3 linked regions of the Corallococcus sp. EGB genome follow. The protein of the gene in region 3 interacts with the protein of the main gene of each other region in a pairwise test. Links are inferred from orthologs where the notes say so. Each region holds a gene or a part of one and is shown on either strand. Other genes may lie near its edges.

Region 1 (3,879 bases), 6.0 Mb from region 3 along the record:
AACGCGGGCGGAGAGGCGGTCAGCGCTCCGACGGAGTACGTGCCGTCGTATCCGTCTGGATCCTCCGCGTTCTTCTGGAGGGTGATGCCCGGGGCCTGGACCTCCCCCCGGCCTCGCAGGGAATGCTGACCACAGGCGTCCGCCGTCATTCCACGGCAGATCCACGCGGAGCCTCCGGCGTTCACCATGTCGAGCGACACCAGGCCGGGCTCCGCTTCGAGCAGCCGGTGCGTCATGAACTGGAGCTTCTCGTCCCAGGGCGCGCCCACGTCACGGCGCGCGTGCAGGTTGCCCACGAGCACGATGAAGGTGTCCCCGCGCGCTTCGCTCCGCGCCTGACGGAGCTGTGCCGCCATCGTCTCGTCGCGGTCCTTGCCACCCGCGTCGAACGCCACCACCCGGACCGGCAGCCCCGCGTGCTTCCATCCGCGCACGCGCTCCAGCAGCTGACGCATGGCCTGGCTGCTGCGGCCATCCTGCACCTCGCGCCGCCAGAAGGCGCTGTCGAGAGGGCCTTCGGCTTCCCCCGCGACGAACGCATCCAGGCTCGCCTGCTCCTCCACGGGCAGCTCCAGGGCCAACCGCACCGGCTGTCCCGCCGCCGCCGCGTGACATGCCAGCCGCCCCGCGAAGGCCGGCGCCTCCTGGGTGCCGTGGACCTCTCCCAGCACGACGAAGGCCGCGGGCTTGAGCACCGCCTCCATGCCGGGAATCACCGGACCGCAGTCCGCCTTCACGGGCGCCACGGGGGCTTCGCGCGTCGTCCGGCACCCGGTCAGCAGACAGGTGGCCAACAGCAGGGAGCTCAGGGATGGTCGCATGGACGTGAAGCCTCCGGAGAAAAGGGGAAGCCGCAGTCTCCCGCAGCCCCGCACGCCTGAAAACACGACGGCCCGCCCCGGAAGACGGAGCGGGCCGGTTCCTGCCTCGCGCGTCGGCTCGACGCGACGGGCCGTGTCAGGCGGTGGGGACGACGACGCTCGGGCTCTCCCGGCGCTGGGCCGACGTGAGCGCCGAGCGCTGCAACCACCCGGCGAGCCCCAGCATCGCGAGCCCCGAGGTGCGCAGCGTGCGCAGCAGCTCCACCGCCTCCGCGGGATTGCCGGGCAGCACCGGCGCCAGCCACTCGCGCGCGTCGTAGAAGAGCCACACCGCGCCGGAGATGCCCATGGCCCACCACACCCAGGCGAGCCGCCCGCCGCGAAGCATGTACGCGACGCGGAGGATGGGCGCGACGAGCAGGATGGTCGTCATGTCCCCCAGGCTGGACGCCAGCGCGATGACCGCCGTGCACGTGGCCGCGAAGTCCTCGCCCAGGTGCCTCACCGCCGCGATGAGCGCGGGCCCGCCCACCGCGAGCGCCGCCACCGCCGCCACCGCCCACAGGAGCGTCGCGCGCGGACTGGACGGCGGCTGGAGCCCGGACTGCTTGTAGGTGCGCGCCAGCAGCACCAGCGCGAACGTGGTGCTCACGTTCGCCAGCACCACCACGCCCATGCGCACGGGCAACAGCGGCGACTGCGCGAACGGCACGTCCGGCACCGCGTGCATCCAGTAGCTGCGCAGGGCCGTGCTGACGAGCGACAGGAGCGCGCCCACCGTCAGGAGGCCCCACACGCGGCGCAGGTAGTCCCCCGCGCCGAACGACTTCGCCGCCGCCGCCGTGCCCAGCACCGCGAGCAGGCCCACGGCCCAGCCCGCAACGTCGCCCACCATTGCCAGCTGACGCGCGTCCTGGAACGACGTGGCCACCGCGGTCAGGTGCACCAACTGGAGCACCAGCACGGCGCCCAGCCAGGGCGCCACCTTCGCGAGCGCGCGACCCGAAGAGGGACGGGGGGCGTTCATCGCAGCTTCTCCATGGCCTTCGACAGCTCCGTGAGGGTGTTCGTCGTGCGCGCCGCGCCGATGAAGACGTTGAGCATGGGCTTGAGCCCCTCCAGCACCTGCGGCACGTCCTGCACGCCCACCTGTTCGGGTGGACGCTTGAGGGCCCGCAGCGCGGCGGTGTGGATGGCCATCTTCGCGGTGAAGTCACCCAGGAGTGGCTCCAGGTGATGCATCAGCACGTCATGCCATCCAGGGGCGGATGAGGGGGAGGACGAGGGAGTCTGCACATCACCTCCGCGGGGGGGGGAGACCCCCAGCGTAGGGACATTTTGAACCCGGTACGAGGGCTCGCCTGCTCTCGGACCCGCACAAAATGCCCGGGCGGGGCCGATTTCGTCGTGAACCCTGGAAAACAGTGTCCGCTTCAGCGACGGCGGGGCTTCTTGTCCTCGTCCGGCTTGGGGGCCGGCCGGGGCTCATGGGGTCCCTTGAGGATGTCCTCGAAGCGGGACTTCTGCTTGCGGCGCTTGAAGAAGAGGGCGGTGCGGCCCAGCAGCTGCGCGAGCTCGGAGCCGGTGGCCGCGGCGATGCTGTCGGCGCCTTCGTGGCGGCCTTCCGGGCCTTCGTTGATCTTCACCTTGATGAGCTCGTGGTCGTTCAGCGCCTGCTCGACGGCGGCGATGACGCCCTCGGTGACGCCGGACGAGCCGACGATGACCACCGGCTCCAGGTGGTGGCCGAGGGCCCGCAGGTGGCGGCGTTCTTTCCCGGTGAGGGGCATGGGGGGTGTCTCCTTGAAAAGGCGCGCACCCTACTTCTTTTGCGACGCCATGCGGACCTCTCGCATCGCATCGATGTGGTCCGGTTGCAGCTCGACCGTCCGCTTGAAGTGCTTGAGGGCGCCGGCCGCGTCGCCGCAGACCTTGGCGATGACGCCCAGGAAGTAGTGGGCGGGGGCGCAGCGCTCGTTGCGCTTGATGGCGGCCTGGATTTCGCGGAAGGCCTCCGGCTGGGCGGCCTTCTTGTCCGGAGCGGCGAGGAAGCGCGCGTAGCCCCGCCAGGCGAAGAACTCCGGCTCCTCGGCGTTGAGGGCGATGGCGTCGTTGAGCATCTTCACGGCTTCCGGGTACTTGCGCGCCTTCACCAGGATGCAGGCCTTCTGGAAGAACTCCTCCGCCTGGAGGATGGCCTGGACGTCCACGCCGTCGCCGCCGCCGCTCTTGAGCTCTTCGAGGTAGGCCGCGCGGCTCTTGTCGTCGGAGAGGGCGCGGTAGGCGTCGCCGATGTACGCGAACACCTCCGCCTTGAGCTTCTCCAGCTCCGGCGGGGCGCCCGGGGGCAGGGTGTCCGGGTGGTAGAGCTTGGCCAGGCGGAAGTAGGCGATTTTCACCGCGCTGCCTTCGGTCTGTTCGGTGAGCCCGAGCCGCTGGAAGTGGTTCTGGCCCTTCATGGTCGCGGCGAGCTGGCGCAGCGCGGGCAGTTCGTCCGAGCCAGGGGCGGGGCCCGAGGCGGCGGGGGCCGGCGCAGCGGCGACGACGGGCGGAGCGGGCCGGGCACCCGGGCCCGCCACGGGAGCGGCGCCGGCGGGAGCACCTGGAGGCCGGGCACCGGGGCCGGCGGTGGGGGCTGCACCGGCAGGGGACGCAGCCGGAGGACGCGGGATGGCACCCGGGCCCGCGACAGGCGCGGTGCCCGGACGCGCTGCACCTGGGCCCGCCACGGGAGCGGCGCCGGCGGGACGAGGCGCGGCACCTGGACCGGCGACGGGCGCACCAGGGCCGGCCACCGGCGCGGCGGGCCTGGCTCCAGCGGGCGCACCGGGCACGCCCGGACCCGCGACAGGCGCACCGGGGGCGGCCACCGGCGGGGCCGCGGGGCCCACGACAGGCGCGGCGGGCCGGGCTCCCGCGCTCGCGGTCCCCGGACCCGCGGCGGGCACGTCCGGACCGGTGGCTCCAGCGACAACGGCAGGCCCGGAGGCCGGCGGCGGGGGGGCCCCCTGCGCGCGAGAGACCGCCGCGAAGGAGACGCCGTTCAGCTCCTTCATCA
Region 2 (3,806 bases), 1.4 Mb from region 3 along the record:
GGCGCTGGAGGGTGACACCAGCGACATCGGCGAGCCGGCCATCCTGAAGCTGATGGAGGCGGTGGACAGCTACATCCCGACGCCGCAGCGCGCGACGGACAAGCCCTTCCTGATGCCGGTGGAAGACGTCTTCTCCATCGCCGGCCGCGGGACGGTGGCGACGGGCCGCGTGGAGCGTGGCGTCATCAAGGTGGGCGAGGAAGTGGAGGTCGTCGGTCTGCGCGCGACGCAGAAGACGGTGGTGACGGGCGTGGAGATGTTCCGCAAGCTGCTGGACGAGGGCCGGGCGGGCGACAACATCGGCGCGCTGGTGCGTGGCCTCAAGCGCGAGGACATGGAGCGCGGCCAGGTGCTGGCGAAGCCGGGGAGCATCACGCCGCACACGAAGTTCAAGGCGCAGATTTACGTGCTGTCGAAGGAAGAGGGCGGCCGCCACACCCCGTTCTTCAAGGGGTACCGTCCGCAGTTCTACTTCCGCACCACGGACGTGACGGGCACGGTGAAGCTGCCGGACAACGTCGAGATGGTCATGCCGGGCGACAACATCGCCATCGAGGTGGAGCTCATCACCCCGGTCGCGATGGAGAAGGAGCTCCGGTTCGCCGTCCGCGAGGGTGGCCGTACGGTGGGCGCCGGCGTCGTTGCGGAGATCATCGCCTGATCGGCCTCCCGCCGACCAGCTACCACGGGCACTGAGTTGCGGAGGGGAGGGCTGCTTCTGTAGCCTTCCCTTCTCGCATCTGGTGAGATAAGCCATGCCGAAGGGTAATCGTTCCATCATCTCGCTCGAGTGCACCACGTGCAAGGAGCGGAACTACACGACCACGAAGAACAAGCGGAAGAGCCAGGACAAGCTCGAGCTGAGCAAGTTCTGTCCTCGTTGCCGCAAGCACACGGACCACAAAGAAGGCAAGGTCTAGGTCGTCTGGTTCATTGAAGGTTTAGGCCAGTAGCTCCAACGGTAGAGCAGCGGTCTCCAAATCCGCGTGTTGGGGGTTCGAATCCCTCCTGGCCTGCCAGCTTCAGTACAGGGACCCCCGGTACCGAGCGGTGCCGGGGGTCCCTGTATTTTCGCAGTCCCGCTTCCGCAGTCCCTCGTGAGGCACCATGGCGACGGCATCTGAGGCCAGCCAGCAGGCTAACCGCTCGGGCATCGACCCCAAGCGGCTCGTGGTCATCTTCTATCTCGTCGCGGGCATCGTCCTGGCCCTCTTCCTGGAGCACGTCTTCGGGTTGCTCTGGAGCCGGTTCGGATGGAGCGACGTCGAACTCTTCGAGGGGCTCGGCTGGCGCGTGTCGACGCTGGTGGGCTACGTGGCCGCCCTGGTCCTGGTGCTGGCGTCCTACTTCCACCCTCGCACGCACGCTCTCTCCATCGACGTGGCGTCCGAGCTGATGAAGGTCACCTGGCCTACCTGGTCGGAGACCCGCGCGTCGACCATGGCCGTGGTCGTCGCCTCGCTGGTGGCGGCCGTTCTGCTCTTCTGCATCGACACCGTCGCGTACAACTTGATGGTGGAGTGGCTGCCTGCCCTGTGGGGGAAGCTGTAATGGCGAAGAAATGGTTCACGGTCCAGACCTACTCGAACTACGAGAACCAGGCGAAGAAGAACCTGGAAGAGCAGGTGCGCCTCAAGGGCCTGCAGGACCAGGATCTGATCGGTGAGATCCTCATCCCCATGGAGCAGGTCGTGGAGATGGTGAACGGCGAGAAGAAGACCACCCGCCGCAAGCTCTTCCCCGGCTACATCTTCGTCCAGATGGAGCTCAACGACATCACCGTCCACCTGGTGAAGAACACCTCCAAGGTGACGGGGTTCCCGGGCGTGGGGCAGAACGAGCAGCCCCGGCCCATGTCGGACCGCGAGGTCGAGCGCCTCACCGCGCAGGTCACCGAGGGCGCGCACAAGGCCAAGCCCAAGGTCCAGTTCGAGACCAGCGACACGGTGCGCGTCATCGACGGCCCGTTCGCCAACTTCAATGGCACCGTGGAAGAGGTCAACCCGGAGAAGGGCCGCGTGCGCGTGCTCGTCAGCATCTTCGGTCGTGCGACCCCCGTGGAGCTCGACTTCATGCAGGTGGAAAAGACCACCGGCTAGTTTCAACAGTCTTCCGCGCCCGGGTGACGGGCGTGGAATCACGGGTGGGAGGGTCGCCCCGTCTGGCGATCCGTCGGAACCACCCCCTCGAAAGGCAGCAGTCCGCCGATGAAGAAGGTCACAGGTCAGGTCAAGTTGCAGATCCCCGCCGGCAAGGCGAACCCCGCCCCGCCGATCGGCCCCGCGCTCGGTCAGCAGGGCGTGAACATCATGGAGTTCTGCAAGCAGTTCAACGCCAAGACGCAGGCGGAGGCCAAGGAGGGTCTGATCATCCCGGTGATCATCACCGTGTATCAGGACCGCTCCTTCACCTTCATCCTGAAGACCCCTCCCGCCGCCATCCTCATCAAGAAGGCCGCGGGTCTCCACACGGAGAAGAAGAAGGGTTCGGGCGCGAAGAAGCCGGGCAAGGAGAAGGTGGGGCAGATCTCCCGCAAGCAGCTCGAGGAGATCGCCAAGAAGAAGATCCAGGACACCACCGCCGCGTCCATCGAAGCCTGCATGAACACCATTGCTGGCACCGCGCGCTCCATGGGCATCGACGTCGTCGGCTAGCCCGCCCTCATTCTCAAGGATTCCTGCAATGGCTAACTCCGGAAAGAAGTTCCGCGCGTCCAACGAGCTGGTGGACCGCAACAAGCGCTACGCCGTCGCCGAGGGCTTCGCGCTGCTGAAGAAGACCGTTGAGGCCCGCGCGACGAAGTACGACCAGACGGTCGACGTCGCCATCAACCTGGGCGTGGACCCGAAGCACGCGGACCAGATGGTCCGTGGCGCCGTGGTGCTCCCGCACGGCACCGGCGCCACCGTGCGCGTGGCCGTGTTCGCCAAGGGCGAGCGCGCCACCGAGGCCGCCAACGCCGGCGCCGACATCGTGGGCGCGGAGGACCTCCAGAAGCGCATCGAGGAGGGCTTCCTCGACTTCGACACCGTCATCGCGACGCCGGACATGATGGGTATCGTCGGCCGCCTCGGTAAGGTGCTCGGTCCCCGCGGCCTCATGCCGAACCCGAAGGTCGGCACGGTGACCATGGACGTGGCCAAGGCCATCCGTGACTCCAAGGGCGGTAAGGTGGACTTCCGCGCGGAGAAGGCGGGCATCGTCCACGCCAAGATGGGCAAGGCCTCCTTCGCCGCGGACAAGCTCGAGGCGAACTTCAACGCGCTGGTGGACCTGGTGATGAAGCTCAAGCCGGCCACCGCCAAGGGCGTGTACCTGAAGGGCATCGCCATCTCGACGACCATGGGGCCGGGCATCAAGCTCGACACCCAGGAAATCCTGGCGCGTCACCGCTAGTCGCGGGTGTCAGGACGGGCAGGGAAGGGTGCGCTCCCTGACGGGGAGCGTCAGTCCTGTCGCCCGCAGAACATTGGTCCGATAGAAAGTGCTGGATCTTTGCGAAAGCCGGGGGTATAGGCCCCCGGCTTTTGCAATTGGAGCGCCATGTCGTGAGACGCGGCGTTCCGACCTGGTTCATGACAGCAGGGACCTGGATTGGGGAAGACGCGTCCGTTGGGAACCGGGCAACCGGTCGGGCCGTCCATCCACTCCTGGTTCAAACGGCCGCAAGGTCAGCCCTGCCGAGACTGGAGGTGCGGTGTGGTGCCTCTCGGAGGCTCCTCTCTCGCTCTGCCACTTTGGCCCAGGCATCACGCCCGACCGTCAGGTCGGGCCATGAAGGAGGTGAGTCAAGGTGCTGAAGAGCG
Region 3 (3,824 bases):
CAGCTTCTCCGTGTGCGTCTTGAAGGCGGGCACGCCGTCGCCGGGCACGCACTCATAGAGGTAGACGGACAGGGGCCGGGCGGCGGTCTCCTTGGGGTCCAGCTGGCGCAGGCTCCCCGCGGCGGCGTTGCGCGGGTTGGCGAAGAGGGACTCGCCGGCTTCCTCGCGCTTCTCATTGAGCTTGCGGAAGTCCTCCTTGCGGATGAAGACCTCGCCGCGCACCTCCAGCCGCCGGGGCACCTTCACGCCGTCCTGGGGGAAGAGCTCCAGGGGCAGGCTCTTGATGGTGCGCAGGTTGCCCGTGACGTCCTCGCCGGTGGTGCCGTCGCCCCGGGTGGCGCCCTGCACGAAGCGGCCGTCCTCGAACCTCAGGGAGATGGCCAGGCCGTCCAGCTTGGGCTCGCAGACGTAGGCCACCTTGGCCAGGCCCGTCAGCTTGCGGATGCGTTCGTCGAACTCCGTCAGCCCGGCGTCATCGAAGATGTTCGCCAGCGACAGCATCTGCGTGGTGTGCACCACCTGCCCGAAATCCTCCACCGCCGCGCCGCCCACGCGCTGGGTGGGCGAGTCCGGCGTCACCAGCTGGGGGTACTGCTCCTCCAGCCCCTGGAGCTCCCGCATCAGCGCGTCATATTGCGCGTCGCTGATTTCCGGCGAGTCCAGCACGTAGTAGCGGTGGTTGTGGTGGGCCAGCTCCTGGCGGAGCGCTCGGGCGCGGGCTTCGGCTTTCGGGAAGGTGTCCACGGGGTGTGTCCTTACCCCAATTCAGGGGCGTGGCCAGTCGCGCACGCCCCGCGTTGGAGGAAGGGCACTCTACCGGTACCACCTGACAGGACTGCTTCACGCACCCGGGAAGGCGGACCCGGGGACGCGTGTTGAGCCCAGGTGGGCGCGCCTGTCGCCCCATTAGGCCCGAATTTCAGCTACATAGCGGATTCCAGGTTGGTAGTCCTCCCACCCTCCAGTGCAACCCCCTGAAAAACGGGACGGAGTCAGGCACGGATGCCTTGACAGCTCTGGAGGCGGTCAATAGTTTCCAGCGCGGTTCCTGGCGCAGGGGTTCCCCCGGCGCCATCTCTTCCCAACCACAGGCCCAAGCGCCCTCCGGTCCGTTCCCAGGACCCGGGTGGTGCTGCCCTCCTGGAAGGTGCTTCCGAGCGCCGCGCGGACGGACCGCCGTCCCGCGTACAGCCTGCCCGAGCCTTCGGGCGCTTCCCCCCTATTCCGTACGCAGACCGTCATGGCCAAAGCCCGTTCCCCCCGAGAGAAGGTAGTCGAGCCCGAGTTCACCGAGGAGAAGCCCCGGCGCAAGCGCGCGGCGGCGAAGGAGGCGGAGAAGCCCGCGCCCCGGTCGCGCCGCGCTCCCGCCCGCCGGGAAGAGGCTCCCGCCGAGGAGGCCGAGGCCCCCGAGGTCGCCGCGGAGGCGCCCCGTCCGGTGCTCACGCCCATCTCCCGTCCCGTGCGCGACGACGAGCTCCAGGAGATGGGCCGCGCGGAGGAGGAGACGCCCGCCGAGGAGGCCGCTCCGGCCGCCCCGCAGGAGTCCGCGGAAGGTCCCGCCATCACGGAGGTGCAGCGCGACGGCACCCCGATGCAGGTCATCAAGCTCAATGACCTGAAGCGGATGAAGATCACGGACCTGGCGAAGATGGCCCACGACACGGGCATCGAGGGCTACCAGGGCCTGAAGAAGCAGGACCTCATCTTCGCGCTCCTGGGCGGCATCGCCGACAAGCGCTTCGAGGTCCACGCGGAAGGCGTGCTGGAGCTGCTCAGCGACGGCTTCGGCTTCCTGCGCAGCGCGGACAGCGACTACCAGCCGTCCCCGGACGACATCTACGTGTCGCCGTCGCAGGTGCGCCGCTTCAACCTGCGGCCCGGCGATACGGTGACGGGCCCCATCCGCCAGCCCCGCGAGGGCGAGCGCTTCTTCGCGCTGCAGAAGGTGGACAAGGTCAACTTCGCGGACCCCATGTCGGACGCGGCGCGAGAGCGCATCCTGTTCGACAACCTCACGCCGCTCTATCCGACGCGCAAGCTCAAGCTGGAGCACGAGTCGTCGGAGATGACCACGCGCATCATCGACATGTTCTGCCCCATCGGCCTGGGCCAGCGCTGCCTCATCGTGGCGCCGCCGAAGGCCGGCAAGACGGTGCTGCTGCAGAACATCGCGCACGCCATCAGCCGCAACCACCCGGACGTCTACCTCATCGTGCTGCTCGTGGACGAGCGCCCGGAGGAGGTGACGGACATGGAGCGCAGCGTGCGCGGCGAGGTGGTGTCCTCCACCTTCGACGAGCCCGCCACGCGCCACGTGCAGGTGGCGGAGATGGTCATCGACAAGGCCAAGCGCCTGGTCGAGCAGAAGTACGACGTCTGCATCCTGCTGGACTCCATCACCCGTCTGGCGCGCGCCTACAACACGGTGGTGCCGGCGTCCGGAAAGATCCTCTCCGGCGGCGTGGACGCCAACGCGCTCCACAAGCCCAAGCGCTTCTTCGGCGCGGCCCGCAACATCGAAGAGGGCGGCAGCCTCACCATCATCGGTACGGCGCTCATCGACACCGGCAGCCGCATGGACGAAGTGATTTTCGAGGAGTTCAAGGGCACGGGTAACTCCGAAATCGTCCTGGACCGGAAGTTGATGGAGAAGCGCATCTTCCCAACGCTCGACATCAACAAATCCGGCACCCGCAAGGAGGAGCTCCTCTTGTCTCCGGCGGACCTGGTGCGCATTACGGCGTTGCGCCAGGTGCTCCACCCGTTCACCCCCATCGACGCGATGGAGTTCGTGCTCAAGCACATGCGTCCGACGGCGGCGAACGCGGAGTTCCTGGGCTCGATGAACCGGTAGTCACCTCCGGCCCAAGGAGCCCCCCATGCGTCGTGCCCGCCTCCCGCGTCTCGCCGCCCGCGTCATCGCGGGCCTTGCCCTGGGGCTTCTGGCCGGGTGCGACATCGGGGTGGAGGACCTGCCCATCGGAGACACCCCACCGGTGCTCTCCGAGCAGGTCTGCTACACCGACTCGGATTGCGTGGCGAACGCGTGCTGCGGCGAGGGCACCGCCATCACCCACCGCAACGTGGGGCCGGACTGCTCCGGCGTGCGGTGCGATGGGACGTGCACCCCCAACAGCGTGGACTGCGGCCGGTGCATCCCCACGTGCCGCAACGCGCGCTGCGCCGCCGCCTGCCAGTAGCAGGCGGCCGCTTCCTCCGGCTCAGCTGGCGAGCCCGCCGGCCATGTCCACCGGCGACTCCCTCAAGGGCAGCGTCACGCGGAAGGTGGTGCCGCCGCCCGGCGTGTCCTCCACGTCGATGCGGCCCTGGTGCGCCTCCACCACCTGACGCGACACCCAGAGCCCCAGGCCCAGGCCGCCGTAGTGGTGCGTGGACACGGCGCGCTCGAAGCGCTCGAAGATGCGCTCGCGGTCCTCCGGCTTGATGCCGATGCCGTGGTCCACCACGGACAGGCGGACGACTTCACCGTCCGGCTGCAGCGTCACGTCCACCGGCCGGCCCCGGCCGAACTTCAGCGCGTTGGCGACCAGGTTGTGCACCACCTGCGAGATGCGCGACGGGTCGAAGGTGCCCATCACCGGGCCCTTCACGTCCACGGTGAGCGGCGTGCCGTCTCGGCGCGCCTCCTCCTCCGCGAAGCGCGTCACCTCCACCAGCAGGTCGCCCAGGTCCACGTCCGTGCGGGTGAGCTTCAGCCGGCCGCTGGTGATCTGCGACACGTCCATCAGCACGTCCACGAGCAGAGCCAGCCGGCGGATGAACGACCGCGCCTGCTTCAGGCGCTCCACCGCCCTGGGCGGCGC

Evidence for each region.
Region 1: the proteins of rho (region 3) and yhbY interact in binary tests that used the Escherichia coli proteins (3 or more experiments, as listed by UniProt). The link is inferred for Corallococcus sp. EGB from one-to-one orthologs.
Region 2: the proteins of rho (region 3) and nusG interact in binary tests that used the Escherichia coli proteins (3 or more experiments, as listed by UniProt). The link is inferred for Corallococcus sp. EGB from one-to-one orthologs.

The regions. Positions count from the first base shown.
Region 1 is NZ_CP079946.1:1,262,422-1,266,300, forward strand. Bases 934-3,879 are described here. They hold yhbY (ribosome assembly RNA-binding protein YhbY), read right to left. Parts: upstream 2,612-3,879; coding sequence 2,255-2,611; downstream 934-2,254. Other genes in these bases: KYK13_RS05195 (hypothetical protein), read right to left, coding at 958-1,848; KYK13_RS05200 (hypothetical protein), read right to left, coding at 1,845-2,063; KYK13_RS05210 (DnaJ domain-containing protein), read right to left, coding at 2,642-3,879. Outside these bases: KYK13_RS05190 (hypothetical protein), read right to left, coding at 1-821.
Region 2 is NZ_CP079946.1:5,887,363-5,891,168, reverse strand. What follows is about bases 452-3,324. They hold nusG (transcription termination/antitermination protein NusG), read left to right. Parts: upstream 452-1,550; coding sequence 1,551-2,099; downstream 2,100-3,324. Other genes in these bases: rplA (50S ribosomal protein L1), read left to right, coding at 2,683-3,324; rplK (50S ribosomal protein L11), read left to right, coding at 2,208-2,654; secE (preprotein translocase subunit SecE), read left to right, coding at 1,108-1,551; rpmG (50S ribosomal protein L33), read left to right, coding at 756-920; tuf (elongation factor Tu), read left to right, coding at 452-661. Also shown: more of tuf, read left to right, coding at 1-451; more of rplA, read left to right, coding at 3,325-3,396; rplJ (50S ribosomal protein L10), read left to right, coding at 3,794-3,806. UniProt on the Escherichia coli protein: Part of the processive rRNA transcription and antitermination complex (rrnTAC). The complex forms an RNA-chaperone ring around the RNA exit tunnel of RNA polymerase (RNAP).
Region 3 is NZ_CP079946.1:7,312,865-7,316,688, reverse strand. Bases 657-3,547 are described here. They hold rho (transcription termination factor Rho), read left to right. Parts: upstream 657-1,240; coding sequence 1,241-2,854; downstream 2,855-3,547. Other genes in these bases: KYK13_RS29710 (ATP-binding protein), read right to left, coding at 3,222-3,547; KYK13_RS29715 (hypothetical protein), read left to right, coding at 2,880-3,200; ligA (NAD-dependent DNA ligase LigA), read right to left, coding at 657-744. Also shown: more of ligA, read right to left, coding at 1-656; more of KYK13_RS29710, read right to left, coding at 3,548-3,824. UniProt on the Escherichia coli protein: Facilitates transcription termination by a mechanism that involves Rho binding to the nascent RNA, activation of Rho's RNA-dependent ATPase activity, and release of the mRNA from the DNA template.